4 regions of the Cupriavidus sp. SZY C1 genome follow, and region 4 is predicted to be linked to each of the others. Evidence: predicted binding sites of a transcription regulator. Region 4 holds the regulator's gene; each other region holds the start of a gene.

Region 1 (4,240 bases), on a different contig from region 4:
GCATGGAGGAATCGCTGGACCCGCAGCGCCGCCGCACGCTCCATCCGGGCACCGTGCTGCGCGGCTACTGGGAACTGCTGCGCGACCGCGAGTTCCTGGGCTATTCGCTGGCAGCGGGTTGCGTGCAGGGCGGCATGTTCGCCTACATCGCGGGCTCGCCGTTCGTGCTGATCGAACTGCATGGCATCGATCCCTCCCACTACGGCTTTGTGTTCGGTGCCAACGCCTTTGGCCTGATCGCGATGTCGCAGGTCAACGCGCGGCTGGTGCGCGCCCGGGCGCTGGACGACGTGCTGCGCGTGGCGCTGCTGGCGCCCTGCGTGGCCGGGCTGACGCTGGCGGCGGCCACGCTGCTGGGCGTGGCCACGCTACCGGTGCTGCTGTGCTGCTTTTTCGTGTTCCTGGCCGGGCTGGGCTGCATCACGCCCAACGCGTCGGCGCTGGCGCTGGCGCATCAGAGCCATCGCGCCGGCACGGCGTCCGCGCTGATGGGCACGCTCCAGTTCGGCTTTGGCACGCTGGCCGGCGCCGCCGTCAGCGTCTGGCACGACGGCACGGCGCTGCCGCTGGCCGTGGTGATGGCGATCTGCGGCAGCGGCGCGGTGCTGCTGCGGCTGTACGGCCACGCGGGCATGCGCCAGCCGGGCTGACGGCCCGCGTCACGCGGCCTGGTTGGCCGGCTGGGCCAGCGGCATGGCCGGCGCGTTCTGCATGACCACCATCTGCGCCGGCATGGGCGCGGCAAAACCGGCGGCGCCGAAGCTGTCGCGGATCGTGCGGTTGGTGTCGAAGTAGACCTGCCAGTAATGGTCGTTGTGGCAGTACGGGCGGACGGCCAGCACCGGGCCCACCAGCGTGAATTCCAGGATCTCGACGTCGACGGGCGGGTCGGCCAGCACGTTCGGGATCGCGGCCACTTTTTCCTTGAGCAGCGCCACGGCGGCGGCCGTATCGGTGGTGCCGGCCAGCTGGGCCTTCAGCTCCACGCGCCGGAACGGGTTCGCGGTGAAGTTCTGGATGGTGTCGCCAAATATCTTGTTGTTGCCAATGACGGTCAGCACGTTGTCCGGCGTGTCGAGCGTGGTGGCAAACAGGCCGATCTCGCGCACGGTGCCGGTCACGCCGCCCACGGTCACGAAATCGCCCACCTTGAACGGCCGCAGTACCACCAGGAAGGCTCCGGCCGCAAAGTTGGCCATCAGCCCGGACCACGCCATGCCGATGGCGACGCCGGCCGCGGCAATCAGCGCGGCAAACGTGGTGGTCTGGATGCCGAAATAGCCGAGGATGCCGATGACCAGCACCACGTTCAGCGTGACGGTGACAATCGAGCCGACGTAGCGCAGCAGCGTCGGGTCCACGCTCTGCTTGGCCAGCGACCCCTGCACCATGCGCACCACGAAGTGGATCAGCCATCGGCCGACCACCCAGAAGGCCAGCGCGGCCAGGACCTTCACGCCGAAAATGGTGGCGTAGCCGTAAATGACGTCGCGGATGCTTTCGAGCGAGGTGGTATCCATGGACACACTCCTTGGTGATCGGGGCAGGAAAAACCAGGGACAGCAATATGGCGCGCGCTGTCGGTCAAGTCAGCACCACCTGCCGGTGTCGGCGAACGGCAAAAAGCCAAGGGCATTATTGGGCGCGCCACTTCGAAAGTTCAAGACAATCTTTTTTGGGCGCCAAGTAAAAAAGGCCGGAGATTTTCCGGCCTTTCTTGCGGGTAAATGACGGGAATGTGTCGATTACCAGTTCGTCTCGCGTTCCGGCGTGGCGGAAATACGATGCAGCGTCAGATCGGCGCCGTTGAACTCTTCTTCAGCATCCAGCCGGATGCCCACCAGCTTCTTGAGCGCGCCGTAGACCACCGTGCCGCCGACCAGCGCCACCACGATGCCCAGCAGCGTGCCGGCCACCTGCGCCCCCAGCGATACGCCGCCCATGCCGCCCAGCATCCGCGTGCCGAAGATGCCCGCGGCAATGCCGCCCCAGGCGCCGCACAGGCCGTGCAGCGGCCAGACGCCCAGCACGTCGTCGATGTGCCACTTGTTCTGTGCCAGCGTAAACAGATGGACGAACAGCAGGCCAGCCACCGCGCCGGTCACCAGCGCGCCGAGCGGATGCATGATGTCCGAGCCGGCGCAGACCGCCACCAGGCCGGCCAGCGGGCCGTTGTACGAGAAGCCCGGATCGTTGCGCCCGGCCGCCCACGCGGCCAGCGTGCCGCCGACCATCGCCATCAGCGAGTTGATCGCCACGAGGCCGCTGATCTTGTCGATGGTCTGGGCGCTCATCACGTTGAAGCCGAACCAGCCCACCGCCAGCACCCAGGCGCCCAGCGCCAGGAACGGAATGTTCGACGGCGGATGGGCGCTGATGCGGCCGTCCTTCTGATAGCGGCCGCGCCGGGCGCCCAGCAACAGCACGGCGGGCAGCGCAATCCAGCCGCCCACGGCGTGCACGACCACCGAGCCGGCAAAGTCGTGGAACGGCGCGCCGGCCACGGCGGTGAGCCAGTCCTGCACGCCCAGCCGGTTGTTCCAGACGATGCCCTCGAAGAACGGGTAGACGAAACCCACCAGCACGAACGTGGCAATCAGTTGCGGATTGAAACGCGACCGCTCGGCAATACCGCCCGAGATAATCGCCGGGATGGCCGCGGCAAAGGTGGCGAGAAAAAAGAATTTCACGAGTTCGTGGCCGTTCTTTTCGGCCAGCGTCTCGGCGCCGGAGAAAAACTGGACCCCGTAGGCGATCGTATAACCGATGAAAAAATAGGCCAGCGTGGAAACCGCGAAATCCACGAGGATTTTCACCAGCGCATTGACCTGGTTTTTCTTGCGGACGGTGCCCAATTCCAGGAAAGCGAAGCCTGCATGCATCGCCAGCACCATGATCGCGCCCAGCAGGATGAACAAGGCATCCGTGCCTGTCTTCAGGTTGTCCATCGTTACCCCATGCTCAAAATGGGAGCACGAGTAAGCAATTAGCGTTCCAGTTCAGGGCGCAGAACGGTGAATCCCGCGCCAAATCAGGGCGCAACGCACCGGCGCGGCGTTTATCTGCCAGCCAGCCAAAATTGAGTGGTGCACGTTAACGGGGCGGCATGCGCCATATCGACGCGCCGGATTGGCAGCGCAGGTTCCGAAGTGGTGCATCGGCGGGTTTTGCACCCGGATCGGGCATGAATAAGCGGGCGTGATTCGTGTCGGGATAATGCAGGAAAATTGCCGCCGCCGTCGCTTTGGGCGCAATATTCTGTCCGGTCCGCAAAGTGCGCCGTCCGATACGTCCTGTTCCGGAAAAGTGACGTGCCGATTCGTGAAACAGAGGGGTAAAACGCCCGCTAAGTCTTGTCGCAGAACGATTTGCGGCAGTTTCCGTTGCATCGGTGCCACTGGGGATTGCTCAAGCCGTAAAGGGCAGATTAGACTGCGCCGATCGGACTTTTGCCGACTGGCATAAGTCCGGTGACGACGACCAAACAAGGGAAATCAGCCATGAATAAAGGTGAACTGGTATCGGCCATCGCCGCGGAAGCAGAACTCAGCAATGCCGCCGCCGAGCGCGCGCTGAACGCTGCGCTGGACAGTATCAAGAAGGCAGTGGCCAAGGGTGACTCCGTCACGCTGGTGGGTTTTGGCAGCTTCAGCTCGGGCAAGCGCGCAGCCCGTACCGGTCGCAACCCGCGCACCGGCGAAACGATCAAGATCCCGGCCGCCAAGACGGTAAAGTTCTCCGCCGGCCAAGGCTTCAAGGACGCCGTGAACAAGAAGAAGTAAGCGCATCTCGTTCCTGAGAAGCACAGAAAGCGGCCTGCGCGGCCGCTTTTCTATTTGTTGGCCACCATTTTCCCCGCCTTTCTCGTCGCACCGCCGAAATCGCCGCGCGCGGGTATGCCATTGCCCGGCCCACCGGGTTACACTGCCCGCGCCTCAGGCTCGATTCTGGATTTTTTGCGATGAATGATCTGTCCCACCAGCTGTCCATGACCGTGCTGATGACGCCGGACATGGCCAATTTCTCCGGCAATGTCCACGGCGGCACCATCCTCAAGTACCTCGACATGGTGGCGTACGCCTGCGCCAGCCGCTATGCCGGCCGGTATGTCGTCACGCTGTCGGTGGACCAGGTGGTCTTCCGCCAGCCCATCCACGTGGGCGAACTCGTGACGTTCCTGGCGGCCGTGAACTTCACCGGCCGCAGCTCGATGGAAATCGGCATCAAGGTGGTGACCGAG
Region 2 (4,240 bases), on a different contig from region 4:
TCCCGACGGGCGTGAAGATCTTCAACTGGCTGTTCACGATGTACCGTGGTCGCGTGCAGTTCACGTCGCCGGTGCTGTGGACGCTGGGCTTCATGATCACGTTCGTGATCGGCGGCATGACCGGCGTGCTGATGGCCGTGCCGGCAGCCGACTTCGTGCTGCACAACTCGCTGTTCCTGATTGCCCACTTCCACAACGTGATCATCGGCGGCGTGCTGTTCGGCTACCTGGCCGGCGTCACCTACTGGTGGCCGAAGGCATTCGGCTTCAAGCTGAACGAGCGCCTGGGCAAGTGCGCCTTCTGGTGCTGGCTGGTGGGCTTCTACTTCGCGTTCATGCCGCTGTACGTGCTGGGCCTGATGGGCATGACGCGCCGCCTGAACCATACCGACAACCCGGAATGGACGCCGTGGCTGCACCTGGCCGTGGTGGGCGTGGTGTTCGTGGCGATGGGCATCGGCTTCCAGGTGCTGCAGATCGTCGTGTCGATCCGCGACCGCAAGAAGCTGGCCGACGTGACCGGCGACCCGTGGGGTGGCCGCACGCTGGAATGGGCCACGTCGTCGCCGCCCGCGTTCTACAACTTCGCGCACACCCCGGTGGTGCGTGACCTGGACGCGTTTGCCGACATGAAGGCCCGTGGCGAGAAGATGCCGACCAGCGGGTTCGAGCAGATCCACATGCCGAAGAACACGGCAGCCGGCTTCTACATGGGTGCCTGGAGCCTGGCGCTGGGCTTTGCGCTGACCTGGCACATCTGGTGGCTGGCCGCCGTGGGCCTGGTCGGCATGGTCGTGGCGTTCATCCGCCGCGCCAACGATGACCACATCGACTACTACGTGCCGGCCGCCGAGGTTGAGCAGATCGAAACCCGCTACCAGCAGCGTGTGGCTGCCCAGGGCTGATAACCATGTCGACAGAAGTTCTTGACCGCTTCGGGGCGCAAGCCCCCGCGCATGCGCACTCGCACGACGAGGCGCACGACCACGCGCATCACGACACCAGCGAGAACACGATCTTCGGGTTCTGGCTGTACCTGATGAGCGACTGCATCCTGTTCGCGTGCCTGTTCGCCGCGTTCGCCGTCCTGCGCGGCGAAGTGGCGGGCGGCCCGTCGGGCAAGGAGCTGTTCGAGCTCAACTACGTGCTCGTGGAAACCGCCATCCTGCTGTTCTCGTCGATCACCTACGGCTTTGCCATGGTGTCGATGCAGAACCAGCAGCGTGGCCGCGTGATGTTCTGGCTGGCCGTGACGTTCCTGCTTGGCGCGGGCTTCATGGCGATGGAAATCAACGAGTTCGCCCACCTGATCCACGAAGGCGCCGGCCCCAGCCGCAGCGCGTTCCTGTCATCGTTCTTCACGCTGGTCGGCACGCACGGCCTGCACGTGGCAAGCGGCATGGTGTGGATGCTGGTACTGATGTACCAGTTGTCGAAGAAGGGCCTGACGCCGGTGGTGGCCAAGCGCCTGAACTGTCTCAGCCTGTTCTGGCACTTCCTGGACGTGGTCTGGATCGGCGTGTTCACGGTCGTCTACCTGATGGGAGCAATGTAAATGGCACAGCAACACGCTACGAGCGCCCACGGCGCCTCGCACGGCCACAGCAGCGTCAAGTCGTACGTCATCGGCTTCGTGCTAGCCGTGATCCTGACCGTGATCCCGTTCAAGATCGTGATGGACGGCTCGATGGACCGCGCCACCACGCTCTGGATCATCCTGGGCATGGCCGTCGTGCAGATCGTCGTCCACCTGAAGTACTTCCTGCACCTGGACGGCTCTGATGGCCAGAAGTGGAACGTGATGGCGCTGCTGTTCACGGTCCTGATCCTGTTCATCGTGCTGGCCGGTTCGCTCTGGATCATGCACAACATGAACGCAAACATGATGCCGTGGATGAGCAAGTAACCGCCATCGCCGGTATCTGACGAAACGGGGCCTTCGGGCCCCGTTTTTTATTGCCCGCGGTGCGCCATGCACCGGCGGCGCACGGTCCTGCACCGTGCCGCATCGATGCACGGCATCGGTGCATCCTCCTGCCGCCTGCCGCGCGCGGCACGCGCACCGTCCTGGTGCGCCGCGATTCCCTTTCCGCCGATTTGTCGCGTCGCCGATGCCTGGCAACGGTTTGCGGGCGATGCGCCCGATGGCACGCTAGTTGCAGAAGCATCACCCGGGGTGCGTAGTCCCTACCAAACACGACAAACTGGGAGCTGCAATGAAACGACGTGACATGCTGAAGCTGTCGGCGGTGGCCGCCGCGGCGATGATCGGTACCAGCCCGCTGATGGCGCAGACCAAGGAGCCGATCAAGGTCGGCATCCTGCACTCGCTGTCCGGCACGATGGCCATTTCCGAGACGTCGCTGAAGGACGTGGCGCTCATGACGATCGACGAGATCAACAAGAGCGGCGGCCTGCTGGGCCGCAAGCTTGAGCCCGTGGTGGTAGACCCCGCCTCGAACTGGCCGCTGTTCGCCGAGAAGGCCCGCCAGCTCGTCACCAAGGACAAGGTCGCGGTCACGTTCGGCTGCTGGACGTCGGTGTCGCGCAAGTCCGTGCTGCCGGTCTACGAGGAACTGAACTCGCTGCTGTTCTACCCGGTGCAGTACGAGGGCGAGGAAATGTCCAAGAACGTGTTCTACACGGGCGCCGCGCCGAACCAGCAGGCCATCCCGGCGGTGGAATACCTGATGAGCAAGGAAGGCGGCGGCGCCAAGCGCTTCTTCCTGCTGGGCACCGACTACGTCTACCCGCGCACCACCAACAAGATCCTGCGCGCGTTCCTGAAGAGCAAGGGCGTGGCCGACAAGGACATCGAGGAGGTCTACACCCCGTTCGGCCACAGCGACTACCAGACCATCGTCGCCAACATCAAGAAGTTCTCGCAGGGCGGCAAGACCGCCGTGATCTCCACGATCAACGGCGACTCCAACGTGCCGTTCTACAAGGAACTGGGCAACGCCGGCCTGAAGGCCAAGGACGTGCCGGTGGTGGCGTTCTCCGTGGGCGAGGAAGAACTGCGCGGCATCGACACCAAGCCGCTGGTGGGCCACCTGGCCGCGTGGAACTACTTCATGTCGGTCAAGAACCCGCAGAACGATGCGTTCAAGAAGCAGTGGGCGGCATGGGTCAAGGCCAACAACCTGCCCGGCGGCGACAAGCGCGTGACCAACGACCCGATGGAAGCCACCTACGTGGGCATCCACGTGTGGGCCCAGGCCGTCAAGAAGGCCGGCACCACCGACGTGGACAAGGTGCGCGCCGCCATGTACGGCCAGACCTTCAAGGCCCCGGACGGCTTCACGCTGACCATGGGTGACAACCACCACCTCTACAAGCCCGTGATGATCGGCGAGGTGAAGGGCGACGGCCAGTTCAACGTGGTGTGGAAGACGGCCAAGCCGGTCCGCGCCCAGCCGTGGAGCCCGTTCATCGCCGGCAACGAAGGCAAGGCCGACAAGGTCAACTAAGCCGGCCCCGGCTTGGTCATGCATCCCCTTTCCCGCCCGGCGGGAGAGGGGGCGCCCGCAGGTCATCCGAACGAACAAAAGACGCGATCCATCGCGCTACACCAGACTCCTGAATGCACCGACCACATGCGTCATGGCTGGCATGGCTGCGCGCCGTGCTTGCCGCCTTGCTGCTGGCCGCCGCCCCGCTCTGGGCCGCCACGCCGCTGACCCAGGCGGACCTGAAGCCGCTGGCCGAAGACGACTTCGATGCGAAGACCGCCGCGCTGACCCGCATCACGCAGGCGCCGCCCGCCCAGGCCGAGCCGATCCTGAAGGCGCTGCAGGACGATGCGCTGCAGTACGCGCCGTCCGTGGGCATGGTGCGCACCGACGGCGACAAGACGCTCGACGCGATCACCGGCCAGCCGGTCACCGTGCCGGCCGATTCGCTGGAATCGCTGACGCTGAACAACAGCCTGCGCGCCATCGTCGACAGTGCCGCCAGCAGCCTGCTGCTGCAGTCGGCCGACATCGCCGTCCGCACGCAGGCCATCGCCACGCTGCTGGACCAGCCCGAAAGCGCGTCGCGCCCGGCGGTGGAGGCAGCCCGCAAGGCCGAGGCCGACGCCGGCCTGCGCGCCCGGCTCGACGTGATCTGGGCCAGCACGGTGCTGGCCGAGGGTACCGACGCGGCGCGCGGCGACCGCATCGAGGCCATCCGCATCCTGGCCAGCGACAGCAACCCGCAGTCGCGCCAGAAGCTGGCACCGCTGATGGAAAAGGACGAC
Region 3 (4,240 bases), on a different contig from region 4:
CCGGACAGCACGGTCGACACCTGCTCCAGATGGCTGTCGCCCACCCCGAACAACTGCTTGATGATGCGCCCGCTGCGGTGGTTGGCCGAGAACAGCGCCTCGCAGACGTCGCGCGTGAGCTGGGTCAGCAGATACAGGCTGCACAGCACGATGTCGAACCAGACCAGCTCGTAGGTCAGGAATCGCGCAAAGCTGATGTAGCCGATCAGCAGCGCCACGAACGACACCGCCACGATTACCGTGACGGCGGCGTGGATCAGCCCGGCCAGCGTGGCGCGTTCCTCGGGCCGCTCGCCGGCCGCCACCAGTTCGCTGCGGACCTTGTTGGCGCGCAGCAGCGCCGCGCCAATCGTCAGCACCACCACCAGCGACACCAGCCCCCGGCCCAGCAACGTGACCTGCACCGTGGTGTCGGCCATGCGATTGAGCTGCTCCAGCGTGCCCGCCAGCAGCAGCAGGCCGGCCAGCACGGTCGGGAACGGCTTCATCGCCAGCGCCACGGGATCGGCCAGCGCGGGCAGCCGCCAGCTCGGATGCCGGGTGCACAGCAATGCACGTCCCAGGCCGGCGATCAGCGCGCTGGTCATCGTCAGCTTGGCAATCTCGTTCATCAGGTCCTGCAGCGCCGGCGCGATCTCCTCGCCGCCCGTGAACGCCGCATAGACGATGCGCACGGCGAAGGCGGTAGTGACGACCGTGGTCAGCGCCGTGGCCAGCGCCAGCGCACTGCGGCGCAGGCGGGTCTCGGGGAGCTGCGTCAGGCAGAACCACGCCAGCCCGCGTTCCAGCAGCCGCCGGCCCAGCGACCAGACGGCCAGCGCCACGGCCAGCAGGATCAGCGTCTTGCCGCGGTTGGACGGGTGCCAGGCGTCGCGGATCATCGGCCCGATGTCGTCGGTGAAGTTGCCCAGCCGTTCCTTGTCTTCGTCGGACACCTTGAACAGCGGCGTCCAGAAGGCCGGATTCAGGATGCTGTCCGAACGCAGCGCCAGTTGGTCCTTGAGCCGGCTGCGCTGAAGCTTGGCCAACTGGTCCTGCAGGTGGGCGATGTTGTCCTTGCTGTCGGCCGCCTGCTTCAGTTCGTCATCGAGCTGCGCCACGCGGGCCTTCAGCTCGGCGCGCTGCCTGACCACGGCCGGCGCTTCCTTGGTGGTACCGGCTTCGGGCGGCGGGCCCAGCAGGTCCACCTGGGCCTGCACCTGGGCGCGCTGCGGCGTCAGCGACGCGGTCAGCCTGTCGACATCCTCGTCGAGCGTCTTCAGGGCGTCGTTGAGGTCGCCAAGCTTGGTATTGCCCGACGCGCTGGATGCCTGCTGCTTCACACGATCCTGCTCGGATTGCAGGCGCTTCAGTTCGGCAACGGCTTCGGCGTGGGTCAGGACGGGGACTTGCTGCGCTTCGGCCTCGGAGGCCGGATCGGCGGCGAATGCCGGCACCTGGAGCAGTGCGGCAATGACAAGGCTCATGACGAGCCAGATGATTCTGCGCATGAGGGGGGGCGCGGTGGTTGACCGGCCCGGCAGTATAAAAGCCGCCCTTTCAGCGCCCGGTGTACAGTACGCCTTCCACTGCACAGCCTCACATGCTGTTACATAAAACGGCGCCGCGCGGCGCCACTTTGCCTACGAGTTCGCTCTGTCATCGACCGATGAAACGCTGCAAGCTTTCGTCAAGTCGCCGGACAAGGTTGTGTCGGGGGAGGAAGATGCGTCGGAGGATTTGATAAGGTATTTGAGGCGGCAGCGGTAAGGCGATTCGAACCGCCATAGACGCAAGTGGGAGAAAGAAAAGCCCCGGGGAAAGTCCGGGGCTTTTCGATCATTACTGGCTTAGGCGCGGCAGTTTGCTGGGCGCAGGTTTGCAGGCAGCGTACCGCCGGTGCAGGTCCATTGCCCATCCCACGTGGCCGCGGTGCTAAGGTCCGTAGTTGCGCCAGCCGTGCTTACCGGCGTAAAGATTACGGTCTGGCCTGCGGCTGCGGCAGCCACGGCCGTGTACGTTACGGTGATGACCCCCGTGTCCGCAATCGCGACGCTGGTAACATTCGGAGTCGCATTCGGAGCAACCCAGCCGGTGGCCGCAGTCATCGCGACCGGACCGCGGCTCTGGTAAGTCTCGGTCACAGCCGTCTTAGCCGACGAAGCCAGACCGAGACCTTCCGTGACGCGCGCTCGCTTGGTGTAATCCTGATATTGCGGAATCGCAATAGCAGCCAGGATACCGATGATCGCGACCACGATCATCAGTTCGATCAGCGTGAAACCCTTCTGGACCCGTTGGATTCCCATCCGTGCTTTTTTCATGGAATTGACCCCTTTGATTAATTTGGAAACAGCAGTTGCTGTCGGGTGCATAGAGAGCAACAGGTGTGCCAGCCCTGAAACCGGCCAGAATTCGTAGAAATGTGAGAATTCTTGTCACCTGTAACCAGATGTATCTGTCAAAAGTTGTCACCCCACTCTGGGAGGGAGCGACTTAAGAAACACCTGGTGACGGTTTTTGTCAGCGGGAGGTGGCGATTAAACCGCCTTCGGCGCCCATTTAACGCGGCTGAAAGACGATCACGGCCATGCCGGCGACGGCGATTGTGACACCTGTCACATCCCAGACCGTTGGCCGCAGGCCGTCGACGAGCCAGAGCCAGCCGATGGCCACTGCTATATAGATACCGCCGTAGGCGGCGTAGACCCGGCCGGAGGCGTCCGGGTGCAGCGTCAGCAGCCAGGCAAAGACGGCCAGCGAGATGGCGCCGGGAATCAGCAGCCAGGGGCTGCCGTGCTGCCGCAGCCAGAGGTAGGGCAGGTAGCAGCCGAGGATTTCGGCCAGCGCGGTCAGCAGGTAGAGGGCGATGGTTTTCATAGGGTTGTGGCTTCTATCAAGCGGCGTCTGGCATTGGGTGCGCAAACCGGAAGCAGGCAGGCGCCATCAACTGACCGCCCGCTGCAGCGCCGCCACCAGCGGCAGCACCAGTTCATTGGCTTCCGACTCCCGGCGCCACATCACGCCCACGGGCGGCAGGTCCCAGCTCAGCGAGAACGGTAGTGCGGCGGCGTCGCCCAGTTCGATCAGTTCGGCGGCCACGGCGCGCGGCACGATGGTGATGGCGTCGGGCTGGCTGCGCAGCAGCGTGGCCATCGGCTTGACCGAGTAGGTCTCCACAATCGGCAGCGGCGGCGCCACGCCGGCCACCGCGAACATCGTATTGATCGTGCGGCGCACCGGGGTGTGCGGCGGCGGCAGTATCCAGTCGAGTTCGGCCAGCCGCTTCCAGTCCAGCCCGCCGCGCGCCAGCCGCGCCTTGGCCCGCGACGGTACCACGAGCACCGGCTCTTCGCGGTAGAGCGGTTGCTGGGCGATGTCCTCGCCGGCCAGGTAGAACGACCGGGCGATGGCGCAGTCGAGTTCGTGCTGCCGCAGCGCGCCCACCAGTTCGTCGGTGGTCCCCTCGCGCACCAGCACGGTCAGGCGCGGCGACTGGTCCAGCGCATAGGCCAGCGCCGCGTCCAGCACCGCCCGCGCCGTGTACGGAATCACGCCCAGCCGCAGCCGGCCGCGCTTGCCGGCCTCGATCACGGCCAGCTGGCGGCCCAGCGCCTCGGCGTCGGCCATTGTCATCCGGGCGTGGGTCAGCACGGCCGCGCCCGTGGCGGTGGGCTCCAGCCCGTTGCGCGTGCGCGTAAACAGCGGCGTCATGAAGATGTCCTCGATCTCGCGCAGTGCCTTGGTCACCGCCGGCTGGGACAGATTCAGCTCGGCCGCCACGCGAGACACCGAGCGCTGGCGCTCCAGCGCCAGCAGCAGCGGCAAATGACGCAGGCGCAGGCGAGACACGATCTGGTGCAGCAGCTTGTCGGTGGCAATCGGCATGGGAAAGGCAGGTCCGGGGCAGGTATAACCGGATGGTAATACAACGATAAGAAATTCGATGTTGGCAGTTATCCCGGCTGCCTATACTCGAATCACGTTGCACATGCCTGCAAAAGGAGTCATTACCCCATGTTCACGACACGCCCCGAGATCGTCGGCACCTTCGGCGTCGCCGCTTCCACCCACTGGCTGGCCACGCAGACGGCGATGGGCGTGCTGGAACGCGGCGGCAATGCCTTCGACGCGGCGGTGGCGGCGGGCTTCGTGCTGCAGGTGGTGGAGCCGCACCTGAACGGCCCCGGCGGCGAGGTGCCGATCCTGTTCTGGAGCGAAAAGGACCGCGCCGTGCGCGCGGTCTGCGGCCAGGGCCCGG
Region 4 (4,240 bases):
CAAGGGCACGATGGTGCTGAAGTCGGACGCCGCCGAGCTGCGCACCGACCCCGAGGGCTACCAGTACGCCATCGCCACCGCCAAGCCGGGCCGCCAGGCGTACATCCGCCAGAAGCGCGACGGCGTGGACGAGTACATCGACGGCTGGGGCGACCGCATCGAATACGACGGCAAGTCGGAGGTCAACAAGCTGATCGGCCATGCCCGCGCGGCGCGCGTGTCCGGCGCGGGCGCGAAGATCATCGACGAGATCCGCGGCGCGGTCATCACCTACGACAGCCGCAACGAGTACTACACGGCCACGGGCGGCGACAACAACACGACCGCCGGCAACCCGTCAGGCCGCGTGCGCGCGGTGCTGTCGCCGCGCACCGATGCCAGCGCGCCCGCCGCGGCCGGCCCGCAGCTCGACCTGCGGCCGTCGGCCACGCCCGCCAAGCCCTAACGATTGACCAGCCAGTCCCTGATGAACGATACCGCCACGCTCGCCGCCGCCGCCCCGTCCTCCGCATCGGCCGTCCGCACCGACAGCAGCACGCTGGTCGTGCGCCACCTGAAGAAGCGCTACGGCACGCGCACCGTGGTCAAGGACGTGTCGCTCGACGTGAAGAGCGGCGAGGTGGTGGGCCTGCTCGGCCCCAACGGCGCGGGCAAGACCACGTCGTTCTACATGATCGTGGGGCTGGTGGCGCTGGACGAAGGCGACATCGTGCTGGACGACGTGCACATCAGCGGCCTGGCGATCCACGAGCGCGCCCGCATGGGGCTGTCGTACCTGCCGCAGGAAGCGTCGGTGTTCCGCAAGCTCAACGTCGAGGAAAACATCCGCGCGGTGCTGGAACTGCAGGTCGACAACGGCAAGCCGCTGTCCAAGGCCGAAATCGAGCGCCGGCTCGATTCGCTGCTCGACGACCTGCAGATTGCCCACCTGCGCAACAACCCGGCGCTGTCGCTGTCCGGCGGCGAGCGGCGGCGCGTGGAAATCGCCCGGGCGCTGGCGTCGTCGCCGCGCTTCATCCTGCTGGACGAGCCGTTCGCCGGTGTGGACCCGATTGCCGTGGGCGAGATCCAGCGCATCGTCAGCTTCCTGAAGGCGCGCAACATCGGCGTGCTGATCACCGACCACAACGTGCGCGAGACGCTGGGCATCTGCGACCACGCGTACATCATCAGCGAAGGCACCGTGCTGGCGGCCGGCCAGCCCGAGGAAATCATCGCCAACGAGTCGGTCCGGCGCGTCTACCTGGGCGAGAATTTCCGCATGTAAAGCGCGGCCCCGCGCCGCCCGCAGGTCATTTTTACCGCACCTGCACACGGCTTTTCCAAAGCCGTTTCCGATCAGCGAAGCCGAAACGATAGGTTCTAGCAAATTCCGTTCCAACAACGGAAAGATGCGCATAGAATAGGTCGCATGAAACCTTCGCTTCAGCTCCGACTCTCCCAGCATCTGGCCCTGACGCCGCAACTGCAGCAATCGATTCGGTTGCTGCAGCTTTCCACGCTCGAACTCCAGCAGGAGGTGGAACAGGCCCTCACGGAAAACCCGCTGCTCGAACGCGAGAACGACTGGATCGAAAGCCCGCTGCGGGTGGCCGCGGACGGGTCCGTCAACCTGCAGAGCGCCCCGGCGCCGGCTCCCGCCGAGCCCCAGGCCAACGGCGACGACCGCACCGATCGCGCCGCTGGCAGCGAGGACGAGGGTTTTGGCGATTCGGGCAGCGAGGACTACGGCAACGACTGGAGCCTGGACGACTTCGCGCGCCGCCCGCAGGGCGACGAGGACGAGAAGACGCCGATGCAGTTGCGCGACGCGGATCCCACGCTGCGCGAATACCTGATGGAGCAATTGACGCCCCTCAAGATCTCGGCGCGCGACAAGGGCCTGGCCATCTTCCTGATCGAATCGCTGGACGACGACGGCTACCTGAGTGCGTCACTCGAGGAAATCTGCAGCGAACTTCCTGAAGAACTCGAGTTCGAACACGATGAAGTGCACGCGATGCTGACGCTGCTGCAGAGCTTCGACCCGCCTGGCGTGGGCGCCCGCAATGCCGCGGAATGCCTGAGCCTGCAACTGAAGCGGCTGCAGCACCCGCAGCGCGAGCTGGCCCTGACCATCGTCAACCAGCACCTGGAACTGCTGGCCGTGCGCGACTACACGCGGCTTAAGAAAGCGCTCCAGGTGGACGAAATAGCTTTGAAGGCCGCGCACGAGCTGATCCGTTCGCTGGCGCCGTACCCGGGACATGCGTACAGTCGTCCTGAAGCGGATTTCGTGGTGCCGGACGTGTTCGTGCGCAAGAGCGGCAGCGGCTGGATCGCCCAGTTGAACCCCGACGTGATGCCGCGGCTGCGGATCAACGACATGTACGCGCAGATCCTGCGCGGCGCGAAGGGCGAGGCCGGGGCGGCCGGGCTGCAGCAGAAGCTGCAGGAAGCGCGGTGGCTCATCAAGAACATCCAGCAGCGATTCGACACGATCCTGCGGGTGGCGCAGGCAATTGTGGAGCGTCAGAAGAACTTTTTTTCGCACGGCGAAATAGCGATGCGACCCTTGGTTTTGCGGGAAATAGCCGATACACTCGGTTTACATGAGTCGACCATTTCCCGGGTGACGACGAACAAATACATGGCCACGCCGATGGGTACTTTCGAGTTGAAGTACTTCTTTGGCAGCCACGTCTCCACCGAGACGGGCGGCGCGGCCTCATCCACGGCGATCCGCGCGCTGATCAAGCAACTGATAGGAGCCGAAGACCCCAGGAATCCTCTTTCCGACAGCCGCATCGCCGAATTGCTGGGCGAACAGGGCTTTGTGGTCGCACGCCGCACGGTGGCCAAATACCGCGAAGCGCTGAAGATCCCCGCAGTGAATCTCCGCAAGTCTTTGTAGCCGAGCCGCAACCGCCTGCCTGGTGCGGCTCTTTCAGAAGGAGAAGCGCTATGAACTTCAAGATCAGTGGACACCACCTCGACATCACGCCGCCGCTGCGTGAGTATGTGGAAACGAAACTGGAGCGAATTGTCAGGCATTTCGATCAGGTCATTGGCGTGAGCGTGCTGCTATCGGTCGACAACCACAAGGAAAAGGACAGGCGTCAGTACGCGGAAATCAATCTGCATCTCAAGGGCAAGGACATCTTCGTCGAAGCGCACCATGAAGACCTGTACGCCGCGATCGACTGTCTGGTCGACAAGCTCGACCGTCAGGTGATCCGCTACAAGGACCGGGTGCAGGGACATGACCGCGAGGCGGTCAAGTACCAGATGGCCGCCGCCCAGCTGCAGCAACAATAGGCTGGCAAACCCGACTGCCCCTTGAGGCGGACGCGAGCGTCCCCGAGAGGACTGATAGGAAGAGAGCAAAGCCGCGCATCTGCGCGGCTTTTTTGATGTCCCGGCCGCGCGTGCCGCGTTACCTTGGCGCCACGTCCGGCGCGCCCCGGCAGCCGGGGTGTTCGCATCCGGCGCCGCTCGGTGTATGCTGCGCCATACAAGAACGACAGGCAGAACGGTCCCGGTGTACCGCACCGCATGCCGCATGGCGATCAGCCGGCGGCGCGGCGGGCAGCCGGGTGGGCTAACCGGCCGGTTCGTCGACGGCAACCACCGCGACGCCGGCGCTGCAGTGCACAAGCGCGCTGTGGCCCTGCTCTATAATGGCCGGACGCTCCAATGCGGGCGTCCATAGCACTCGAATCCTGAATTGCCCCATTCCGGCGGGACGGCGACGACACGCCGCATCGCCACCCTGACTTCTCGTGCATCGCCCATGAATCGTTTGGCCAAATTGCTGCCACCCGGCAACATCCATCTCGACGTCACCGTCACCAGCAAGAAGCGGGTCTTCGAGCAAGCCGGGCTCCTGTTCGAGAACAACCATGGCGTTGCCCGGGCCACCGTGACGGACAACCTGTTTGCGCGCGAGTCGCTGGGCTCCACCGGCCTGGGCGCCGGCGTGGCCATTCCGCACGGCCGCATCAAGGGGCTCAAACAGCCGCTGGCCGGCTTCATGCGCCTGGCCGAGCCGATTCCGTTCGAATCGCCCGACGGCAAGCCCGTGTCGCTGCTGATCTTCCTGCTGGTGCCCGAACAGGCCACCCAACAGCATCTGGAAATCCTTTCGGAAATCGCGCAGTTGCTCTCGGACCGCGAAATGCGCGAGGGCCTGGCCACGCTGCCCACGCCCGAGGCGGTGCACCAGTTGCTGACCGAATGGCACCCGTGACGACCCGCAGGC

Evidence for each region. The regulator sigma-54, encoded in region 4, starts transcription at its own class of promoters, with help from an activator protein. The targets are predictions, from matches to a motif close to TGGCANGNAANCTGCTTT.
Region 1: the regulator sigma-54 is predicted to act here: its motif matches at 2,980-2,997, upstream of QTN24_RS07460 (ammonium transporter).
Region 2: the regulator sigma-54 is predicted to act here: its motif matches at 2,146-2,163, upstream of urtA (urea ABC transporter substrate-binding protein).
Region 3: the regulator sigma-54 is predicted to act here: its motif matches at 2,357-2,374, upstream of QTN24_RS21065 (pilin).

What each region holds. Positions count from the first base shown of each region.
Region 1 covers NZ_JAUANU010000003.1:256,307-260,546, forward strand. The annotation lists gene QTN24_RS07445 (Bcr/CflA family multidrug efflux MFS transporter) at 1-650, shown strand, start outside; gene QTN24_RS07450 (mechanosensitive ion channel family protein) at 660-1,520, opposite strand; gene QTN24_RS07455 (hypothetical protein) at 1,519-1,731, shown strand; gene QTN24_RS07460 (ammonium transporter) at 1,746-2,948, opposite strand; gene QTN24_RS07465 (HU family DNA-binding protein) at 3,501-3,782, shown strand; gene QTN24_RS07470 (acyl-CoA thioesterase) at 3,962-4,240, shown strand, end outside.
Region 2 covers NZ_JAUANU010000002.1:420,065-424,304, forward strand. The annotation lists gene cyoB (cytochrome o ubiquinol oxidase subunit I) at 1-905, shown strand, start outside; gene cyoC (cytochrome o ubiquinol oxidase subunit III) at 911-1,555, shown strand; gene cyoD (cytochrome o ubiquinol oxidase subunit IV) at 1,556-1,906, shown strand; gene urtA (urea ABC transporter substrate-binding protein) at 2,217-3,470, shown strand; gene urtB (urea ABC transporter permease subunit UrtB) at 3,584-4,240, shown strand, end outside.
Region 3 covers NZ_JAUANU010000015.1:101,211-105,450, forward strand. The annotation lists gene QTN24_RS21060 (DUF3772 domain-containing protein) at 1-1,490, opposite strand, end outside; gene QTN24_RS21065 (pilin) at 1,830-2,303, opposite strand; gene QTN24_RS21070 (YnfA family protein) at 2,542-2,859, opposite strand; gene QTN24_RS21075 (LysR substrate-binding domain-containing protein) at 2,926-3,867, opposite strand; gene QTN24_RS21080 (gamma-glutamyltransferase family protein) at 3,997-4,240, shown strand, end outside.
Region 4 covers NZ_JAUANU010000007.1:96,323-100,562, reverse strand. The annotation lists gene lptA (lipopolysaccharide transport periplasmic protein LptA) at 1-445, shown strand, start outside; gene lptB (LPS export ABC transporter ATP-binding protein) at 467-1,267, shown strand; gene QTN24_RS13120 (RNA polymerase factor sigma-54) at 1,412-2,893, shown strand; gene hpf (ribosome hibernation-promoting factor, HPF/YfiA family) at 2,944-3,297, shown strand; gene ptsN (PTS IIA-like nitrogen regulatory protein PtsN) at 3,773-4,228, shown strand.